DNA from 2 places in the Streptomyces sp. NPDC046379 genome. Region 2 is predicted to be linked to the other one. Evidence: predicted binding sites of a transcription regulator. Region 2 holds the regulator's gene; the other holds the start of a gene.
The links. The regulator HspR, encoded in region 2, represses chaperone genes until heat shock. The targets are predictions, from matches to a motif close to TTGAGNNNNNNNNNCTCAA.
Positions count from the first base shown of each region.

Region 1 (5,596 bases), on a different contig from region 2:
GGACCCGGAGGCGATGCCCGCGCGGGCCGACGCGACCATGTTGGCCTCCTTCAACACCCCCGACAGGTACGGCCACACCTCGAACCGCCGCTGCTTGAGCGGGACGACGCCGTTGTCCAGCCGGGACAGGTCCAGCAGCGTCTCCACCAGCCGGCCCAGCCGCTCGGTCTGCTTCAGGGCGGTCCGCATGGTCTCGGGGTCGGCCTCGGCGATGCCGTCGACCACGTTCTCCAGCACCGCCCGCAGCCCTGCGATCGGCGTGCGCAGCTCGTGCGAGACGTTGGCGACCAGTTCCTTGCGGTGCCGGTCCTGGGCCTCCAGGTCGTCGGCCATGCGGTTGATCCGCACGGCCAGGTCGCCCAGTTCGTCGCGGCGGTTCTCGCTGGCCCGGCGGGTGTAGTCGCCCTGGGAGATGGACCGGGCGACCGCGTTCATCTCGTCCAGCGGCGCGGTCAGCGAGTGCGCGACGAACTGGGTGATCAGCAGCGTGGCGATCATCGAGAAGACGGTGATGAAGCGCAGCTCGGTCTCGGTGCGCACGGCGATCATCAGCAGGCCGGTGGTGATGAGCACCGCGATGACGACCAGCGCGCCCAGCTTGGTCTTGATCGAGAACGGGCGGATGCCGCCCCAGGGTCCCTGGGCGCTGCGGCGGGCGGCATCCCGGTCCGGGCTCATGGCGTCGGCGTCTCCAGGGCGTAGCCGACGCCGTGCACCGTGCGGATCCGCTCGGCGCCGATCTTCCGCCGCAGGGCCTTGATGTGGCTGTCGACGGTCCGGGTGCCGGAGGCGTCCGCCCAGTCCCACACCTCGGCGAGCAGCTGCTCGCGGGAGAGCACCGCGCGCGGGGTGTTCGCCAGGCACACCAGCAGGTCGAACTCGGTGGGCGTGAGGTGGACGTCCTCGCTGCGCACCCGCACCCTGCGCTGCGCGTGGTCGATCTCCAGCTCGCCCAGGCGCAGGATGCCGCTGCGCGGGGTGGCGGCGGCCAGCGCGGCCCGCTCCACGCGGCGCAGCAGGACGTGCACGCGGGCGGCCAGCTCCCGCATGGAGAACGGCTTGGTCATGTAGTCGTCCGCGCCGACGCCGAGCCCGACCAGCATGTCCGTCTCGTCGTCGCGCGCGGTGAGCATCAGCACCGGCACCGGCCGCGCGGCCTGCACCCGGCGGCACACCTCCAGGCCGTCGAAGCCGGGCAGCATGATGTCGAGGATCAGCAGGTCGGGCTGCCACGCCTCGGCCGTGTCGACCGCGGCCGGGCCGTCGCCGGCCGTTTGCACGAGGAATCCCTCGGCGCGCAGACGGGCCGCGATGGCGTCGACGATCGTCGGGTCGTCCTCGACCACCAGCACCCGGCGCTGTGCGCCCGGGGTCGCCGCCGTGCCGCTGTGGGAGGTGTGTGTCTGCTCCATCGCCCGCCCCTGAAGTGTGCTTTCCGGAATCCGTGGGGTGATCCCATGACTGCGCTTGACGCTTGAATGATCGGCGTCAGGGAAGCAGCGTACGGGGAGTCGCCGCACCTCGGCTATCCAGGTCGGACGCCGAGGTGCACGACGTCGGGAACGCCCCGGGCAACGGGGATCTCTTCGGTACGCACATGCCGGAATCCGGCATTCCGCAAGGTTTCTTCGAATTGCGGGGAGGGCTGCGCCGACCATACGGCGAGCACCCCGCCCGGCCTCAACACCCGTGCGCAGCCTGCGAGTCCGGCCGGGGAGTACAGCCCCGAGTTGCCGTCCGTGACGGTCCATCCCGGCCCGTTGTCGATGTCGAGACACAGCGCGTCGAACGTGGCGGAAGTCTCATTGACGTACGCGACGAGGTCCGCTGCGACCACCTCGGCGCGCGGGTCGGCGAGGGCGTCGCGGGAGAGGGCGGCCAGGGGTCCGTCGCGGTGCCAGTCGATGACCGCGGGCTCGCGCTCCACCACCGTGATCCGGCCCCAGCGGGGGTTGCCCGCGGCATGTGCGAGCGAGAATCCGACGCCGAGCCCGCCGATCAGGACGCGGGGTGCGGCGCGGTCGTCGAGGGCGTCCAGCGCGGCGTCGACCAGCAGGCGTTCCGAGCGGCCGTCGGAGGTGTCCATCAGGAAGCAGCCGTTGGCGATGATCTGCAGCAGCTCGCCGTGACGGCGCAGCACGACCTCGCCGTAGGGCCCCTCGCGACGGTCCAGGACTTCGGGGATGTCGTAGACGGTGGGCATCCGCCCATCCTGGCACTTTCGCGGTGGCCTGTTGACCGAACGACGACCGAGGGGCGGACCCGGAGTTGACGGGGTGTGACGGTGCGGGGCAGACGAGCTGATCGCTGAGAGCGAACGCCGGACCGGGAACATCGGGCCGCCGTCGAGCATTGAGTCGGCATAGCTCAACTTGACTGCCGAAGGGGAGATCATGGCTGCTGAGTCCGCGCCGTTCACACCGCTCACCCTGCCCGTGCTGCCGCTCGACGGCGAGGTCGTCCTGCCCGGGATGGTGGTTCCGCTGGACCTGAGCGACGCCGAGGTCAGGGCCGCGGTGGAGGCCGCGCAGGCCGCCGCCCGGTCGGAGCCCGGAAAGCCCAAGGTGCTGCTCGTCCCGAGGATCGACGGCACCTACGCCAACACCGGCGTGCTCGGCACCGTCGAGCAGGTCGGACGGCTCGCCGACGGCGACCCCGGCGCGCTGATCCGCGGGCGCGGACGGGTGCGCATCGGCGCCGGCACCACCGGTCCGGGCGCCGCCCTGTGGGTCGAGGGCACGCGCGTCGACGAGACCCTGCCCGACCCGCTGCCCGGACAGGTCACCGAACTCGTCAAGGAGTACAAGGCCCTCGCCACGGCCTGGCTGAAGAAGCGCGGCGCCTGGCAGGTCGTGGACCGCGTCCAGGCCATCGACGACGTCTCCGCGCTCGCCGACAACTCCGGCTACTCGCCGTTCCTGACCGCCGACCAGAAGATCGAGCTGCTGGAGACCGCCGACCCGGTGGCCCGCCTCCGGCTCGCCACCCAGCAGTTGCGCGACCACCTCGCCGAGCAGGACGTCGCCGAGACCATCGCCAAGGACGTCCAGGAAGGCGTCGACAAGCAGCAGCGCGAGTTCCTGCTGCGCCGCCAGCTGGAGGCCGTCCGCAAGGAGCTGCGGGAGCTGAACGGCGAGAAGGAGGGGGAGGAGTCCGACGACTACCGCGCCCGCGTCGAGGCCGCCGACCTGCCCGAGAAGGTCCGCGAGGCCGCCCTCAAGGAGGTCGACAAGCTGGAGCGGGCCAGCGACCAGTCGCCCGAGGGCTCCTGGATCCGCACCTGGCTCGACACCGTCCTCGAACTGCCGTGGAACGAGCGCACCGAGGACGCCTACGACATCCGGGGCGCCAAGGCCGTCCTCGACGCCGAGCACGCGGGCCTGGAGGACGTGAAGGAACGCATCACCGAGTACCTCGCGGTGCGCAAGCGGCGTGCCGAGCGGGGCCTCGGCGTCGTCGGCGGACGGCGCGGCGGCGCGGTGCTCGCCCTGGTCGGCCCGCCCGGCGTCGGCAAGACCAGCCTCGGCGAGTCCGTCGCGCACGCCATGGGCCGCAAGTTCGTCCGCGTCGCCCTCGGCGGCGTCCGCGACGAGGCGGAGATCCGCGGCCACCGCCGCACCTACGTCGGCGCGCTGCCCGGCCGGATCGTGCGCGCGGTCAAGGAGGCCGGCTCGATGAACCCGGTCGTGCTGCTGGACGAGATCGACAAGGTCGGCTCCGACTTCCGCGGCGACCCCGCGGCGGCCCTCCTGGAAGTCCTCGACCCGGCTCAGAACCACACCTTCCGCGACCACTACCTGGAGGTCGAACTCGACCTCTCCGACGTCGTCTTCCTGGCCACCGCCAACGTCCTGGAGGCCATCCCCGAGGCGCTCGCCGACCGCATGGAGATCGTCCGCCTCGACGGCTACACCGAGGACGAGAAGGTCGTCATCGCCCGTGACCACCTGGTGCCGCGCCAGCTGGAGCGCGCCGGGCTCGGCAAGGACGAGGTGACCCTGGACGAGAGCGCGCTGCGCAAGCTCGCCGGCGAGTACACCCGTGAGGCGGGCGTGCGCAATCTGGAGCGCTCGGTCGCCCGGCTGCTGCGCAAGATCGCCGCGCAGCACGAACTGGGCGAGCGGAAGCTGCCGTTCACAGTCACCGACGCCGATCTGCGCGACCTGATCGGCCGGCCGCACCACGTTCCCGAGTCCGCCCAGGACCCGGCCGAGCGGCGCACGGCGGTGCCCGGCGTGGCCACGGGCCTCGCGGTGACCGGCGCGGGCGGTGACGTCCTCTACGTCGAGGCGTCCCTCGCCGACGCGGAGACGGGTGCGGCGGGCCTGACCCTGACGGGCCAGCTCGGCGACGTGATGAAGGAGTCCGCGCAGATCGCGCTGAGCTTCCTGCGCTCCCACGGCGCCGAGCTGGAACTGCCGGTCGGCGACCTGAAGGACCGGGGCGTCCACATCCACTTCCCGGCGGGCGCGGTCCCCAAGGACGGCCCGAGCGCCGGCATCACGATGACGACGGCCCTGGCGTCCCTGCTCTCCGGCCGCCTGGTCCGCACGGACGTGGCCATGACCGGCGAGGTCTCGCTGACCGGGCGGGTGCTGCCCATCGGCGGCGTCAAGCAGAAGCTGCTCGCCGCGCACCGGGCGGGCGTCACCACGGTGATCATCCCCAAGCGCAACGAGCCCGACCTGGACGACGTGCCCGCGGAGGTTTTGGAGAAGCTCGACGTCCACACGGTCACCGACGTCCGCCAGGTCCTGGACCTGGCACTGACCCCGGCGACCACGACCACCGAGGTGCCGGTCGCGGCGTGACGGCTGCGGGGCCCGGTTCTCCCGCGCGGGAGAACCGGGCCCCGCTCACCTCCCGGGCATCAGCCGTAGGCGAGCGCCTGCACCCGGTCCAGGGCGCCGTTGAACTTGTCGTGGTCGCCCACCGTCGGCCCGGTCGAGGTGTACTGCCACATCGTGTAGTACGCCCATCCGGCCGGCAGCGTGCCCACGGTGGAGGCGTAGCGGGCGATCCACAGGGGGTTGGTGGCGCCGAATCCCGAGTAGTTGCCGGTGCACTGGGTCCACCAGCTCGTGGCGGTGTAGATCACCGCGTCGCGGCCGGTGCGGGCCTTGTAGGTGTTCAGGAAGTCACGGATCCAGGCGACCATCTGCGCCTGGGTCTTGCCGTAGCAGGCGGCGCCGTACGGGTTCCACTCGATGTCGAGCGCGCCGGGCAGGGTGCGGCCGTCGCGGGACCAGCCGCCGCCGTTGTCGACGAAGTAGTGGGCCTGGGCGGCGCCGGTCGTGGTGTCGGGGGTGGCGAAGTGGTACGAGCCCCGGATCATGCCGACGTTGTAGGAGCCGTTGTACTGCTGGGCGAAGTACCCGTTCTTGAAGTACGTCCCCTCGGTGGCCTTGACGTAGGCCCAGCGGACGCCGCTGTTCCACAGGGTCGTCCAGGCGACGTTGCCCTGGTGGCCGCTGACGTCGACGCCCTCGGTCTGGACGGCCCTGGTGGTGGGGACACCGTGCCTTCCGTCGTGGGCCAGCACGCCCATGCCCATGTACGCGGTGCCGCGGGCGGGGACGTCGTCGGCATCGGCCGC
Region 1 covers NZ_JBVJFP010000013.1:180,216-185,811, reverse strand. The annotation lists gene ACZ6KF_RS23355 (HAMP domain-containing sensor histidine kinase) at 1-678, opposite strand, end outside; gene ACZ6KF_RS23350 (response regulator transcription factor) at 675-1,412, opposite strand; gene ACZ6KF_RS23345 (spermine/spermidine synthase domain-containing protein) at 1,526-2,203, opposite strand; gene lon (endopeptidase La) at 2,394-4,811, shown strand; gene ACZ6KF_RS23335 (lysozyme) at 4,871-5,596, opposite strand, start outside.
Region 1: a site for HspR is predicted at 2,353-2,371, ahead of lon (endopeptidase La). Genes of this name have one in related genera too.

Region 2 (5,596 bases):
GGGATGAGCACCAAGGACTTCATCGAGAAGGACTACTACAAGGTCCTCGGCGTCCCCAAGGACGCCACCGAGGCCGAGATCAAGAAGGCGTACCGGAAGCTCGCCCGCGAGTTCCACCCGGACGCCAACAAGGGCAACGTCAAGGCCGAGGAGCGGTTCAAGGAGATCTCCGAGGCGAACGACGTCCTCGGCGACCCCAAGAAGCGCAAGGAGTACGACGAGGCGCGGGCGCTGTTCGGCAACGGCGGCTTCCGTCCGGGCCCGGGTGCGGGAGCCGGCTCGTTCAACTTCGACCTGGGCGACCTCTTCGGAGGCGCCCAGGGCGGGGCGGGCGGCTTCGGGGGCGGGCTCGGCGACGTCTTCGGGGGCCTGTTCAACCGGGGTGGCACGACCACCGGCGCGCGCACCCAGCCGCGCCGCGGGCAGGACGTGGACACCGAGGTCACGCTGAGCTTCACGGAGGCGGTCGAGGGGGCCACGGTCCCGCTGCGGATGACCTCCCAGGCCCCGTGCAAGGCCTGCTCCGGCACCGGCGACGCCAACGGCACGCCGCGCGTGTGCCCGACGTGCGTCGGCACCGGGCAGGTGGCGCGCGGCTCGGGCGGCGGGTTCTCGCTGACCGACCCGTGCCCGGACTGCAAGGGCCGCGGGCTGATCGCGGAGAACGCGTGCGAGGTCTGCAGCGGCTCGGGGCGCGCCAAGTCGTCCCGGACCATGCAGGTGCGCATCCCGGCCGGCGTCTCGGACGGGCAGCGCATCCGGCTGCGCGGCAAGGGCGCGCCCGGCGAGCGGGGCGGCCCGGCGGGCGACCTGTACGTCACCGTCCATGTCGACGCCCACCCGGTCTTCGGCCGCAAGGGCGACAACCTGACGGTGACCGTGCCGGTGACGTTCGCCGAGGCGGCGCTGGGCGGGGAGGTCAGGGTGCCGACCCTGGGCGGCCCGCCGGTGACGCTGAAGCTGCCGCCCGGCACGCCCAACGGGCGTACCATGCGCGCCCGGGGCAAGGGCGCGGTCCGCAAGGACGGCACCCGCGGCGACCTTCTGGTCACCGTGGAGGTGAGTGTTCCGCGGGACCTGTCGGGGAAGGCTCGTGACGCACTCGAGGCGTATCGCGAGGCGACCGCGGGCGAGGACCCGCGGGCGGAGCTGTTCCAGGCCGCGAAGGGAGCATGAGTCAGCCATGGACATGAACGGCCGTCGGCGCAATCCGTATGAACTGACCGAGGAGACCCCGGTCTACGTCATCTCGGTGGCGGCCCAGCTGTCCGGCCTGCACCCGCAGACGCTGCGCCAGTACGACCGGCTGGGGCTGGTGTCTCCGGACCGGACGGCCGGACGCGGCCGTCGCTACTCGGCCCGGGACATCGAACTGCTCCGCCAGGTCCAGCAGTTGTCGCAGGACGAGGGCATCAACCTGGCCGGCATCAAGCGCATCATCGAACTGGAGAACCAGGTCGCCGCCCTCCAGGCGCGGGTGGCGGAGCTGGAGGACGCGCTCGACGGCGCGGCGGCGGCGATGCGCCAGCGCGAGGCCGCCGTCCACGCCTCCTACCGCCGCGACCTGGTCCCGTACCAGGAGGTCCAGCAGACCAGTGCGCTGGTGGTGTGGCGTCCCAAGCGCCAGCAGTCGGCGGACTGACGCGGCGCCGCGCGTACGGACAGGCCCCGGAGTTCGCCGGACTCCGGGGCCTGTCCGCGCGTTGGGCGGCGTCAGGGCAGGAGGATCGCGTAGTCACCGGCGGGCAGGGACTCGGCGCCGTCGTGGCCGACAGCGGTCACCCAGTAGTACGACGTGGTGCCGCGCGGGGCCGCGCCGTCGAAGTGGGAGAGGGTGTCGCCGGAGACTTCGGCGATCCGCTCGTAGGCCGACGTTTCGGGATTCCAGCGGTGGACGCGGTAGTAGGCCGGCGGTTCCTCGGCGGACCGTTCCCACCGGATCTCGTTGCCCTCGCCGCGTTCGTCGATCTCGACGCCGCCCACGCCCCGCGCCGTGACGGTGAGCGGGGCGCCCGCAGGCGTGGGGACGCTCGGTGTGGTGTCCAACTCGGTCGCGGCGACGATGGTGGGCTCGTGCGTCCACTCGTAGTGGGAGTTCCACGCGTCGTCGACGGCGTCGACGAAGAAGCAGCGCTCCTCGCCGTCCGGGCGGCCGCCCAGGTCGACGGTGGTGGTGTCGGCGGACAGCCACTCCGCTTCCCAGGCGTCGCAGTACCTCTCTCCGTCCTCGGTGATCACGTCGCCCGCGTGGACGACGTACCGGTGGAGGTCCGGCGTCGGATTGGCGTCCCACTCCAGGCGGAAGCCGTACGTGGTGGGGGTGGCCGTCAGGCCGGTGACTGCGGACGGCGGGGTGAGGTCGCGGCGTCGGCCGGAGACGGCGGCGGACCTGTCCGACTCGTTGCCGGCGGCGTCGACGGCCGTGACGCGGTAGTAGTGGGTGACGCCCTCCTCGGCGGTGGTGTCCACGAAGGAGTCCCCGGACGCACTGCCGACCGCGGTGTACGCGCCGGTCTGGGAGGCGGCCCGGTACACGCGGTAGGAGGCGGCGTCCGGGACCGGGGTCCAGCCGATCCACAGGCCCGCCGGTTCCGAGGCGGTGGTCGGCGTGGCAGGCGCGGCCGGGGCGGTGCGGTCGGTCGTCGTGACGGTCTTCTCGGCGCCCGGGTCGGAGAGGTTGCCGGCCTTGTCGTGGGCGCGGACGCGGTAGGCGTACGAGGCTCCGGTTGCCGGGAGGGTGGTGTCCGTGTACGACGTCGAGGTGGTCGTCGCGAGCCTGGTCCAGGCGCCGCCCGCGGGCCGGCGGTAGACGCGGTAGCCGGCGAGGTCCATCTCCTTGTTCTTCGCCCAGGAGACCTTCGCCCTGCCGGTGGCGGCGTCGTGGGCGACGGACGTGCCGGTCGGCGCCTTGGGCTCGACCTTGTCCACGGTCGCCGAAGTACGGGGCGTGCAGGTGAACTCGACGTTCGCCGTGCCGGTCCAGTTGACGTAGTCGACGCGCAGGCTGTGCTTGTTCTCCGGGATGGTGAGGTGGACCGTCCGGCTCACGGTCGACGACACGTTCTTCCACAGGTCGATCTTGAGCTTGCCGTCGAGATAGACCCGGACGCCGTCCTGGGCGGACACGGTGAAGGTGAACGGGCCGCCGGAGCCGAAGTCCCGGGTCACCGTCCAGCGGACGCCGAACCTGTTGGCGGGCAGGCCGGCGGCCGGGGCGCCCGTGCCCCAGTTCTGGTTGACGACGCTGTCGCAGTCCGTCTTCTTCGGTGTGCCGGAGAAGGTGGTGTTCGCGAAGAACTGGCGCTTGAAGACGGGTGAGGTGCAGGTCGTCGCGGCGGTGGCGGTGGCGGTGGCCGCGCCGAGCAGACCGCCCGCCGTGGCGAGCACGAGGGCCGTGGCGGTCGTGGTTCTGGCCGTCGTGCTTCTGGCTGGAGTCATTCGATCTCCTGGACGATTTCGGGAGAGCCGTGAGAGGCCCGGTGATCACGACCAGTGACGGGAGCATTTGGTTGCAGGGACCCGTATTCCGTCCAAGAAGCGTGTCGCGCAAGGATTGTGGAGGCTTCGGGCGGGTGACTGCGCGAGGTGTGCACAAGCCAAGCGGAACGTGATGTTGCCATCTCGTTAAGTAGTTCTGCTTGACGCTGGGGGTCGCCTGCGCGTTGGCTTTTCAGTCATCTGGGTCGCATCGACGCGACCTGTCCGGAAGGCACCAGAAGTGAGTTCCCCCATGCGTCGTCGTATCGCCATGTCCGTGGTCGCACCGTCGTTGGCCCTGTCCCTGGCCGGCTGCGGAGTACTGGGCGCGACCGGCGACGGCAGCGAGGCGACGCCCACCAAGGGCAACGACATCACCGTGGGTCTGCTGCTGCCGGAAACCGCGAACACCCGGTACGACAAGTTCGACTACCCGATCATCAAGGAGAAGGTCGCCGACCTGACCAACGGCAAGGGCAAGGTCGTCTACGCCAACGCCGAGGCGGACGCCGACAAGCAGGCCGGCCAGCTCCAGCAGCTGATCGACGACCGGGTCGACGTCGTCCTGCTGGACGCGGTCGACTCGCACGCCATCGCGGACGGCGTGGAGAAGGCCAAGGACGCGGGCATTCCGGTCATCGCCTACGACCGGCTCGCCGAGGGCCCGATCGACGCGTACATCTCCTTCGACAACGAGCTCGTCGGCGAGGTCCAGGGCCGCACCCTGATGGAGGCGCTCGGCAGCGGGGCCGACACCTCCGACAAGATCGTCATGATGAACGGCTCGCCCACCGACCCCAACGCCAAGCAGTTCAAGCAGGGCGCGCTGTCGGAGCTGAACGGCAAGGTGACGATCGCCAAGTCCTTCGACACCAAGGACTGGAAGCCCGAGAACGCCAGGGCCAACATGACCGAGGCCATCGCCGCGATCGGCAAGGACAACGTCGCCGGCGTCTACTCCGCCAACGACGGCATGGCCGGCGGCGTCATCGAGGCGCTCAAGGCCGCGGGCGTCACCGAGCTGCCGCCCATCACGGGTCAGGACGCGGAGCTGGCGGCCGTGCAGCGGATCGTCACCGGCGAGCAGTACATGAGCGTCTACAAGTCCTACCCGCAGGAGGCCGAGGCCGCCGCGGAGATGGCCGTGGCCAAGGTGCAGGGCCGGGACATCCAGTTCGACGCGCTCACCCGCGACAAGGTCGACAGCCCCACCCACCAGGGCATCCCCGCCCAGCTGCTCCCGGTGGTCGCGCTGACCCGCGAGAACATCGAGGAGACCGTCGTCGCCGACGGCATCCACAAGCTCTCCGACATCTGCACGGCCGACTACAAGGCGGCCTGCGCGGAGATCGGGCTCAAGTAGTCCGGTGACCGGCGACGTGGGGGTGGCGCGCGCGCCGGGCGCGGCCACCCCTCCGTGCGTTTTCCGGGCGCCCGGTTTTGCGCTGCGCGCCCCGGAAAGCTCCCGGTCGAACCCGCGCATACCGGTGCAGTCCCTCGGACGCGGCCGGGAGAGCCGTGTTGCGGACCGGGCACTCTCCGCGCATAGTTGCGCTGCGGAAGAGGCGGGAACCGGGGGTGGAATGGGCCATGGCCGGGCACGGGACGGACGAGCATCCGCATGGTGCTGACCGACTGTGCGAGGCCGGGGGGCGCGTGTATTCCCGGGCCGTACGGCGCGGCAGGGTGCCCCGCGGCGACGCCGAGCCGGTGCCCTGCCTCCTCGACCTCGCCCTGCTGCACCCCGACCCCGACGACATGGACTGGCTGGTGCCGACCTCCCCGCAGGAGGTCATGACCCGGCTGCTGCGCGAGGTGCGCGACGAGCTGAGCGCCAGCCAGCGCCGGGTCGGCTCCGCCGTCGCCGCCTTCGAGTCGTACGCCGGACTGGGCGGCCCCGCCGCCGCGCCGGCCGCCTCCGAGGGCTCCGCGCTGCGCGTCCTGGACGGCCCGGCGCGCATCCAGGCGGCGCTGGACGAGGCGACCGACGCCTGCACCACCGAGGTGCTCACCGTGCAGCCCGGAGGCATCCGGCGCGAGCACGAGCTGTCGGAGGGGCTGCACCGGGCGCTGGCGCTGCGCGGCCGGGGCGTGCGGATGCGGGACCTGTACAACCACG
Region 2 covers NZ_JBVJFP010000022.1:89,306-94,901, reverse strand. The annotation lists gene dnaJ (molecular chaperone DnaJ) at 4-1,176, shown strand; gene ACZ6KF_RS30040 (heat shock protein transcriptional repressor HspR) at 1,190-1,642, shown strand; gene ACZ6KF_RS30035 (fibronectin type III domain-containing protein) at 1,714-3,438, opposite strand; gene ACZ6KF_RS30030 (sugar ABC transporter substrate-binding protein) at 3,731-4,840, shown strand; gene ACZ6KF_RS30025 (helix-turn-helix transcriptional regulator) at 5,068-5,596, shown strand, end outside.